3 regions of the Lysinibacillus sp. NPDC093712 genome follow, and region 3 is predicted to be linked to each of the others. Evidence: riboswitches for the same ligand, from Rfam matches in the RefSeq annotation. Region 3 holds a riboswitch; each other region holds the start of a gene.
The links. Region 3 has a riboswitch for lysine ahead of ACQKNX_RS06020 (transporter substrate-binding domain-containing protein). Riboswitches for the same ligand answer to the same signal wherever they lie in the genome.
Positions count from the first base shown of each region.

Region 1: it holds a riboswitch for lysine, as region 3 does, so the genes downstream of both, ACQKNX_RS11675 (aspartate kinase) here and ACQKNX_RS06020 (transporter substrate-binding domain-containing protein) in region 3, are expected to answer to the same signal.
Region 2: it holds a riboswitch for lysine, as region 3 does, so the genes downstream of both, ACQKNX_RS17755 (amino acid permease) here and ACQKNX_RS06020 (transporter substrate-binding domain-containing protein) in region 3, are expected to answer to the same signal.

Region 1 is NZ_JBNNUU010000002.1:830,758-834,047, reverse strand. It holds gene uvrC (excinuclease ABC subunit UvrC) at 1-950, shown strand, start outside; lysine riboswitch at 1,089-1,267, shown strand; gene ACQKNX_RS11675 (aspartate kinase) at 1,369-2,598, shown strand; gene ACQKNX_RS11670 (YslB family protein) at 2,903-3,290, opposite strand, start outside.
Region 2 is NZ_JBNNUU010000004.1:490,031-493,320, forward strand. It holds gene ACQKNX_RS17755 (amino acid permease) at 1-1,386, opposite strand, end outside; lysine riboswitch at 1,470-1,645, opposite strand; gene ACQKNX_RS17760 (CynX/NimT family MFS transporter) at 1,824-3,029, shown strand.
Region 3 is NZ_JBNNUU010000001.1:1,150,991-1,154,280, reverse strand. It holds gene odhB (2-oxoglutarate dehydrogenase complex dihydrolipoyllysine-residue succinyltransferase) at 1-1,038, shown strand, start outside; lysine riboswitch at 1,383-1,568, shown strand; gene ACQKNX_RS06020 (transporter substrate-binding domain-containing protein) at 1,688-2,539, shown strand; gene ACQKNX_RS06015 (amino acid ABC transporter permease) at 2,866-3,290, shown strand, end outside.

The sequences.
Region 1 (3,290 bases), on a different contig from region 3:
AGGATGTTGAGGAAGAATTTTTAACATTTGTTGGTCGCTTTTATGAAAAGCCTGAGCATATTAAGCCTAAGGAAATTTTTATTCCTCAGTCGATTGATGCAACAATTTTAACGGAATTATTAGAGGTTAAAGTGCTAACACCGAAGCGAGGACAAAAAAAAGAATTAGTAGATTTGGCCATGAAAAATGCAGAAATTGCTGTGGCGGCAAAATTCCAGCTAATTGAGCGACAGGAAGAGCGAACAATTGGTGCTTGCGAGGCATTAGGTGAAGCAATGGGGATTTCAGCACCTCTTCGCATTGAAGCATTTGATAATAGTCATATGCATGGTGCTGATGCGGTATCAGCAATGGTTGTGTTTATTGATGGTAAACCTGCAAAGAAGGAATATCGTAAATACAAAACACGCACAGCCGCTAAACATGATGATTACGGAGCAATGCAAGAAGTGATACGTCGCCGTTACACGCGTGTATTGAAAGAAGGTTTGCCATTGCCTGATTTAGTTCTAATAGATGGCGGTAAAGGACAGATGGAAGTAGCGCGAGAAGTGTTAGAGGATGAGCTTGGTCTTGTTATCCCAATTGCTGGCTTAGCAAAAGATGAAAAGCATAATACATCACAGCTTTTATTTGGAGATCCGCCCGATGTCATTGCATTAAAGCGGACAAGTGACGGGTTTTATTTACTACAGCGTATTCAGGACGAAGTACACCGTTTTGCTATTACATTTTTACGCCAACAGCATGAGAAAAATGCTATTCAATCTGTTCTCGATGGAATTGAAGGTGTTGGTCCAAAGCGCAAGCAACAATTATTGAAGCATTTCGGCTCTGTTAAAAAGATTCGTGAGGCAAGTGAGCTTGCACTTCAAGAAGCGGGAATACCTGCGAACTTAGCGAACAGTATTTACAATTATTTTCAGCAACAGACATTGTCAAAGGATTAGACATATGCTAAGGTTGTCATAGAACAATGAAGTGAAAACACTATCTTGTTCTATGACACCTTATATGAATGTTTATGTGAGCAAAGCATAAAAAGGAACTATTTTCATAAAGGGAAAATTAATAAATTCACTATTTTAAGTGATGATAGAGGTGCAAGATTCAATAGTAGCACATTGAAGGATGGACAAATCCAGTGACGATGTGTGAAAGGGGAGCTTGCCGAAGTGAAGTATCGTTGTTTCCGATACTTTGCTGGTTTTGCATTTAATAGATGTAAGACTGTCGAATCTTTACGTTTCGGAGAGCTATCACACATGCGCAAGCTTTTTATTGTACATGTTGCAGGCAGCTTTCACGTTATGTGAGGGCTGCCTTTTTGCTGTTCAAGTGACGAATTGATAAAGGAGAATGATGATAATGGCTAGTATTGTATTGAAATTTGGCGGACCTGCAATCGCTTCAACTGAGCAGATTCGAGAGGTCGCTAAAATAGCGATAGCCAAAAAAGAGCTCGGCTATGAAGTAGTAGTAGTAACCGCAGCAATGGGTCGCACAGCAAAAGACTTAGCGAAGATGGTCCGTGATTTATCAGACGATGCTTCTAAACGTGAGATGGATGTACTACTATCGACGACCTCACAATTAGCAAGTGCCCTATTTGCAATTGCATTACAAGAGGAAGGTTATGATGCAATTTCATTGACTGGCTGGCAGGCTGGTGTGCAAACAGATGCGAAACATTTTAATGCACGTATCGACCATATCGATGTGTGCCGTATGAAAGAACATTTGATACAAGGACAAATTGTCGTTGTTGCGGGGGAGCAAGGTATTAATAGTGCGCACAATATAACAACACTAGGTAAGGGTGGCGCAGAAACAACAGCAGTAGCCATTGCAGCCACATTAGAAGCGGAACGTGTTGATATTTATACAAATGTGGATGGAGTTTATACAGCAGATCCTCGTCATATTGAAAAAGCAAGAAAGTTAAAGGAGATTTCATATGATGAAATGCTTGAACTATCACATTTAGGTTCACATATTTTACATCCACGTGCAGTGGAGCTCGCAAAAAAGTTTCAAATCCCAGTCATTATTCGTTCAAGCGTAGTAGATTCAGAAGGTACTTTATTGAAGGAGGAAGTTGAAATGGAGAAAAATTTAATCGTACGTGGTGTTGCTTATGAGTCTGATATTATTCGTCTAACAATCGGTTATGATACATACTCAACTGCATCGTTAGCAGATATGTTTGCTATACTTGCAGAAAATCGCATTAATGTTGATATTATTGTGCAAGCTATTATAGAAGGTGTGAGACCATCAGTATCTTTTACAATTTTAAAAGAAGAGTTTGCTGATGCTTTACGTGTACTAGAGGATAGTAAATTGTCACTTGGTTTTAGCTTTGCAGATTTTCAAATTGGCTTAGCGAAAGTTTCAATTATAGGATCAGGCATGGCATCAAATCCTGGCGTTGCTGCACGAATGTTTGATCGTTTACGACGCGAGGATATTGCAGTAAAAATGGTCAGTACTTCTGAAATTAAAGTTTCTGTTGTTGTGCCACAGGACGAAATGATTCGCGCTGCAAACGCATTACATGATGAGTTTAATTTAGCGGAGAAGATTCATGCACAGTAGCTTTCTATAAAGTATAGATGGATACAGCGGTTGATTTCCGCTTCGGGCGGACGCTTTCCGCGGGCACATACGTAAGCCATAACCCTCGCTAACGCGCGGTTTGTTACGTCTTATGTTCTGTGCGTTCTGAGCAGGAGTCGCCGTCCTCCGCTTCAATCAAAGGTACAAGGTGGCATGAATATTCCAATTGATTACTATAAAAGGATAAAAAAATGACAAAAGGCATCAAGAGTTACTTCATGTTGCCTTTTGCCGATACTCAGAAAGGATTGCTTTTCTAACAAAATCGCAATCCTTTACTAGTTTATTTATTTGGTATTGTGTTCATAATACGTTCTTTAACATCCCATTTAACTGTAAACATGACGAGCTGTTGCTTTTCACGCTTTTCATCATAACATTCTGTTAAGTAACCTTTTACTTGCTGGATTTGTTCAGCAATAAACCCTGCTTCTAGTCTGAAGCTACGATTATGAATTTGCAAAAGTGTAGGTTCGTTCGATAAATGGAAAATGCGTCCATCTTTAGACTCCTTTGTCAATTCAAGAGTACCCCAGCACGCATCCGCGAAAAATGCGATAAGTTCATCTTGACTTTTACAAGGGAACTTCCGTGCAAGCTCCTTCCCTGCCCAATAAAGCACGTCATTTTCATGCTTACCGAGAATAGAAGATAGAATATGATCACGGATT
Region 2 (3,290 bases), on a different contig from region 3:
GACGATAAACAGCGGTATACCAATATATGAAACAAGGACGCCGTACCAGTCAATTGAATCGCCTGTGAAAGCTGTGTAGTTTTGACCAATTACAACAATCATACACACTGTAAATGCAAAGAGTGGCCCGAATGGATATAGCTTTGCTTTATAAGGTAGTAATTTGGGATCTATGCCTTGTGCTTCAAAAGCTCTACGGAAGCGGTAATGACTAAAGGCAATACCAAGCCATGCAATAAAGCCTGACATCCCAGATGCGTTTAAAAGCCACATATAGACAACGCCATCACCAAAGAATGATGCTAAAAATGCCAAGCAACCTACTGCTAATGTCAACAGTAATGCGTAAATTGGAATTCCGCGACGGCTTAGCTTAGCGAAAATCTTAGGTGCATGTCCATCTACTGCTAATTGCCATAACATACGTGATGATGCATATAATCCAGAATTACCTGCAGACAACATCGCCGTTAAAATAATGCCATTCATTAATGAAGCAGCAAAGGCAATTCCTAAGCGGTCAAACACTAATGTGAATGGTGAAACAGCAATATCTTCAGACAGTAAACGAGCATCTGTAAATGGAATTAACATCCCAATTGCTGCAATGGCTAAAATGTAAAATAAAATAATACGCCAAAAGACAGACTTAACAGCCTTCGGAATATTTTTACCAGGATCATCAGTTTCCCCAGCAGTTATCCCTAACAGCTCTGTTCCTTGGAACGAGAAGCCTGCTGCTAGAAATATTCCGAATGTAGCAAGGAAGCCACCGTGGAATGGTCCATCACTTATAAAGAAATTCGTAAAGCCTACAGGAGCTTGCCCACCTAAAATACCAAAAATCATCAATAGGCTGACGATAATGAAAACAATAACAGTCACAACTTTTATCATTGCGAACCAATATTCACTTTCACCATAGCTTTTTACAGATAGTAAATTAAATGTTAGTACAATCGCAATAAATATGACTGTCCATAGTGCCGAAGAGCTGTCTGGGAACCAGTACTTCATTATAAGAGAAACTGCTGCAATTTCAGCGGCAATTGTAATCGCCCAGTTATACCAGTAGTTCCAGCCAAGCGCAAAGCCAAGCGCTGGATCTACAAATTTTGTTGCATACGTACTAAATGAACCTGATGAAGGCATATAAGCAGCCATTTCACCTAAGCTTGTCATTAAGAAGTACACCATAATGCCGATTAATGCGTAAGCAAGAAGTGCACCACCTGGTCCAGCCTGCGCTATAGCACCACCACTTGCAAGAAATAGCCCAGTTCCGATCGTACCGCCTAACGAAATCATTGTTATATGGCGGCTTTTTAATTCTTTTTTCAACTCTGGTGCTTTATGACCGAGCTGATTAGTTTTTATCTCACTCACGTTAAAGCTTCCTTCCTTTTCTAAGAGGCAAAAAAATGCCATCACATGAACGTTGTGATGGCTAAGTAAATCCTCTGTTTCTTAAAAATGATAGCACAACACGTTGTCCAACGTGACAGTTCTGTTCCTTTCGGAGACAGCCCCAGCATGAGGTTTTCAAGTCCCCTCACACTTCGGCAATATTTCCTTTCGGCTAACATCTTCAATGCTTGTCATTTCCATTAGCTTACTTATAAATACCGCGACCTCTACCTCAATACAAACATGAGGCATATAATTATTAAATTTATGATGTGTCTTAGTTTAACATACGACCTAAGACATTTCAATAAAACGATTAATGTTCTGTATTTTATGAATATTCTACTATTTTTATTGATGTGATAAAGTGTTATAGTGGTTCGAATTATAATTGTTCTATCAGGGAGGTACTTATTTTGACAACTAACGAGGAATCTACTTTTCCTAGCAGAAAGATTAACTGGAAGGGCACAACGCTCTTATTAGTCATCGGTGTAATTTTTCTTGCTTCGACTTTACGTATGCCATTAACGGTTGTAGGACCAATTATTTCCTTCATTCGTGAGGATCTCGGTATATCTAACGTACTTGCAGGCTTTCTAACAACAATTCCATTGCTTGCATTCGCGCTAGTGTCACCTATTGCCCCATTAGTTGCAAGAAAACTGGGTCTTGAATTAACACTATTTATATCAACGATTTTATTAGCGCTAGGAATTGTACTGCGCTCACTTGGAACTACTGGATTACTCGTATTTGGTACAATGATAATAGGTGTAGCTATTTCATTTGGCAACGTCCTAATTCCAGGGCTACTTAAAATGAAATTCCCTTATCATGTTGGATTACTGATGGCATTTTTCACAATGTCCATGAATTTAACAGCTGGAATTGGTGCTGGTATTAGTTATCCCATAGCCAATGCATCTCTTGGCTGGCAAGGTGCACTTGCAATCGCTCTAGCCCTTGTCGTAGTGACGATTTTTATTTGGATTCCACAATTAAAATTTAATAAGCCTGAACCAACTGTAGCCGCTACGAAAGAACGTATACCATTGTGGAAATCACCAGTTACTTGGGCAGTCACTGGCGCGATGGGTTTTCAATCATTATTATTTTATACAACCGCTGCTTGGATTCCTGAAATCTATATTGCACAAGGTATAGCCGCAGATCGTGCAGGTTGGATGTTTTCCATCATGCAAATTTCACAAGTACCTATGGCTTTAGCTGTACCGATTATCGCTAGTAAAATGACATCACAGCGACCCCTCGTTTTAATGTTTACTGCCTTTTATTTCATCGGCTTTACTGGCCTTGTCATGGAATGGACTAGTCTTGCTGTATTGTGGATGATATTGCTAGGCTTAGCAGGTGGTGCTTCATTTTCACTTGCAATGATGTTCTTTACACTTCGTACACGTACGGCATTTGAGGCAGCAGATTTATCTGGCTTTGCGCAATCATTAGGCTATTTATTAGCCGCAGTAGGTCCTATTTTATTTGGTTACTTACATGATTTATTTGGCGGCTGGGATACAGCTGGATGGCTGTTTGTTGTCGTTGCGGCATTACTATTCTTCTGTTCGTTTAGAGCTTCTAGAAATGAATATATAAATTAAAAAAAGGTAGCTCATCATACTATGAGCTGCCGAGCTTGTCGACAAAAGGGATTAAGAATAGAAATCTTAATCCCTTTTGTTATTTTTATTGTGAAAAATGGGTTCTTACTTTCGTCTTGCCATACTTTTCGAGCATCCCCTCTCTATGAAGCTGTTTGAAGCTGTTTGAAGTTGATTGGAGTGGAGGGCGGGCGACTCCGGCTCAGAACGCACAGTACGTAAGACGCAACAGATCGCGCGTTAGCGAGGGTTGCGGCTTAC
Region 3 (3,290 bases):
GGTCAAGTAATCGCAGTGGTAGAAGCGGGCGAAGGGGCAGCACCTGCACCTGCAGCAGCAGCACCAGTTGCGGAAGCTCCAACACCAGCGGCTCCTCAAGCAGTAGCTGCACCAACACCAGCAGCACCAGTTGTGGAAGAAACTTCTGGCGAGCGTGTAATTGCATCTCCTGCAGCACGTAAACTTGCTCGTGAAAAAGGTATTGATCTTGCAGCTGTATCTCCAGTTGATCCACAAGGTCGCGTACGTGTACAAGACGTTGCAGCTCACGGTACAGCACCTGTAGCAGCACCTCAAGCAACACCAGCAGCTCCAAAAGCAGTAGTAGCTGTTGATGAGTCACGTGTTACAGTTGAAAAAATGAGCCGTCGTCGTCAAACAATTGCTAAACGTTTATTAGAAGTTAAGCAATCGACTGCTATGCTTACAACATTCAATGAAGTAGATATGACAAATGTTATGGCATTACGTTCTCGTAAAAAAGATCAATTCTTTGAGTCTACTGGCTCTAAGCTTGGTTTCATGTCATTCTTCACAAAAGCTGTAGTTGCGTCGCTTAAAAAATACCCTTATGTGAATGCTCAAATCGTTGGCGATGAAATTCACTTAAATAACTTCTTTGATATTGGTGTAGCTGTATCAACTGAAGAAGGTTTAGTAGTACCAGTTGTACGCGATGCTGACCGTAAAAACTTTGCTGAAATTGAAGATTCAATTGCAGACTTAGCTAAAAAAGCACGCGATAAAAAACTAGGTTTAGCTGATCTTCAAGGTGGTTCATTTACAATTACAAATGGCGGTGTATTCGGTTCATTAATGTCAACACCTATTATGAACGGCACACAAGCTGCTATTTTAGGAATGCACTCAATTAAAAAACGCCCTGTAGAAGTAAATGGCGAAGTAGAAATTCGTCCTATGATGTATTTAGCATTATCTTACGACCATCGTATTATCGATGGTAAAGATTCTGTAGGCTTCCTTAAAACTGTTAAAGAGTTACTTGAAAATCCAGAAGATTTATTATTAAATTCTTAATCCGATAAATTAAGTGTTCAAACCCTGCAAACTTAACTGTTTAGCAGGGTTTTTTCATTTTAGATTGATTTCCGCTATAATGGAATTTCCTTGATGGTCTAAATGGCCTTTATTTGACAGAAAAATCGATTCTTATGGTTTATAAATCTTGTTTTTTTATAATAAAAATTTGTGAAATGATGGCAAACATAGTTAATGTTATTCTACTTTATTTATGGATTTTAGAAGGATTATAGGTTAATTTTGTAATTAGTCAGAAAAATGATAAAATTATCTTGACGACTATGCTAGCTTTATAGTAATATTTATATATTAATTAAATAAACAAACCTCACTTTTGTTTTTTGTGAGGTAGAGGCGCGGTATTTATTAGTCCATTGCTGAGTTTAAGCAAGCGAAGACGTAATGGAGAAGGAAATATCGCCGAAGTATAAAAGGAGCTCGTACTTTTATGCTGGGTCTGCAGTGAATAAGTGCAGGACTGTCCTAGTAAATTAAATTCCAGTTTACTAGGTTGTGCTATCTCGGAAACATGGAAATTATAGTGAGGATTTGGGCAACTGTCAATAAAAGGTAAGACCTAAGTTCAAAACTTAGGTCTTTTTTTGTACAGTTGCTTTATTTTTTTTACAGAAAAGGGGAGTTTTAGATGAAAAGAAAATGGTTGTTATTTATGTTAACAGCAATGACAGCAATCGTGTTAGCGGCTTGTGGCTCTGGTGACAAGGATGAAAAGACAACAGGTGATGGTTCAAAGGAAGAAACTGGTGGAGAATTCCGCATTGGGATGGAAGCAGGTTATCCTCCTTTTAACTGGACTCAGCAAGATGATGCAAACGGAGCAGTAAAAATTGCCGATAATGCAGAGTATGCAGGCGGTTATGATGTACAAATGGCAAAAAAAATCGCTGAAGGTTTAGGTAAAAAATTAGTAGTTGTAAAAATGGAATGGGATGGTTTAGTACCTGCGCTTCAGTCAAAAAAAATCGATGCGATTGTAGCAGGAATGTCTCCAACAGAAGAACGTAAACAAACAATCGATTTCACTGAAAACTACTATACTTCTGATTTTGTAATGGTAATTAAAAAAGGTAGCAAGTATGAAAAGGCAAAATCAATTCAAGATTTCTCAGGTGCAAAAGTTACATCTCAGCTAAATACATCTAACTATAATGTTATCGATCAAATTAAAGGTGTAGAAAAGCAAACAGCGATGGAAAACTTCTCTGCAATGCGTGTAGCTCTAGAAGCTGGCAAAATTGATGGCTATGTAGCTGAACGTCCAGAAGGTATTTCGGCAGCAGCAGCTAATGACAAATTCACATTTGTATCTTTTGAAGAAGGATTTGATACAGATATTTCAAATACTTCAATTGCAGTTGGTTTACGTAAAGGTGATGCTAGTCTAGATAAAATCAATGAAATCTTAAAAGGTATTTCAGAAGATGATCGCCAAAAAATTATGGAAGAAGCTATTCTTCAACAACCTGCAGCTCAGTAATACAAAAAGAGATAGGGTTGTCCTTAACGAAAAAACAGCATACCGGCAATTTCAAGTATGCTGTTTTTTTCCAAGTGAAAATTCACCTACAAATTATGAAAAGAGAAGTTGATTTTTACTAATTGAAAGTCGTGACATTTTGCTAAAAGCGACTGGGACAGCCTTTATCATATTTAATTTGTTCAGAGAGGCAGTCATTCTGAATAAAGTCATGTCTAAGAAGTGTGTCACATATTTTGAATAAAGCAAATTAATTCAAATGAAGAGATGATTTCACAAAAGGCATAATTGATATAAAGCAACAACACGTTGTTAGGAGGAACATCATGAGTTTAGAATGGATCATTTCTATTATAGAAAACAACTGGCAAATGTTTTTACGAGGAGCGTATTATACGTTACTCATTTCAACAATCAGTACAATTATTGGTGCATTCATCGGATTTTTTATTGGGATTATGCATACCATTCCAGTTCGTAAAAAAAGTATAAAACATTATTTATTAAAATGTATTAATTTTATACTGACATGCTATGTTGAATTTTTCCGTGGTACACCAATGATTGTACAGGCAATGGTAGTATTTTACGGGCTAGATATTGCTTTTGGCATCGATATGCACTTTATTACAGCTGGTATTTTAGTCGTTTCACTGAATACTGGGGCATATATGGCGGAAATCGTACGCGGTGGGATTGTCTCAATCGATAAAGGGCAATACGAGGCTGCTTCTGCGATTGGCATGGGACA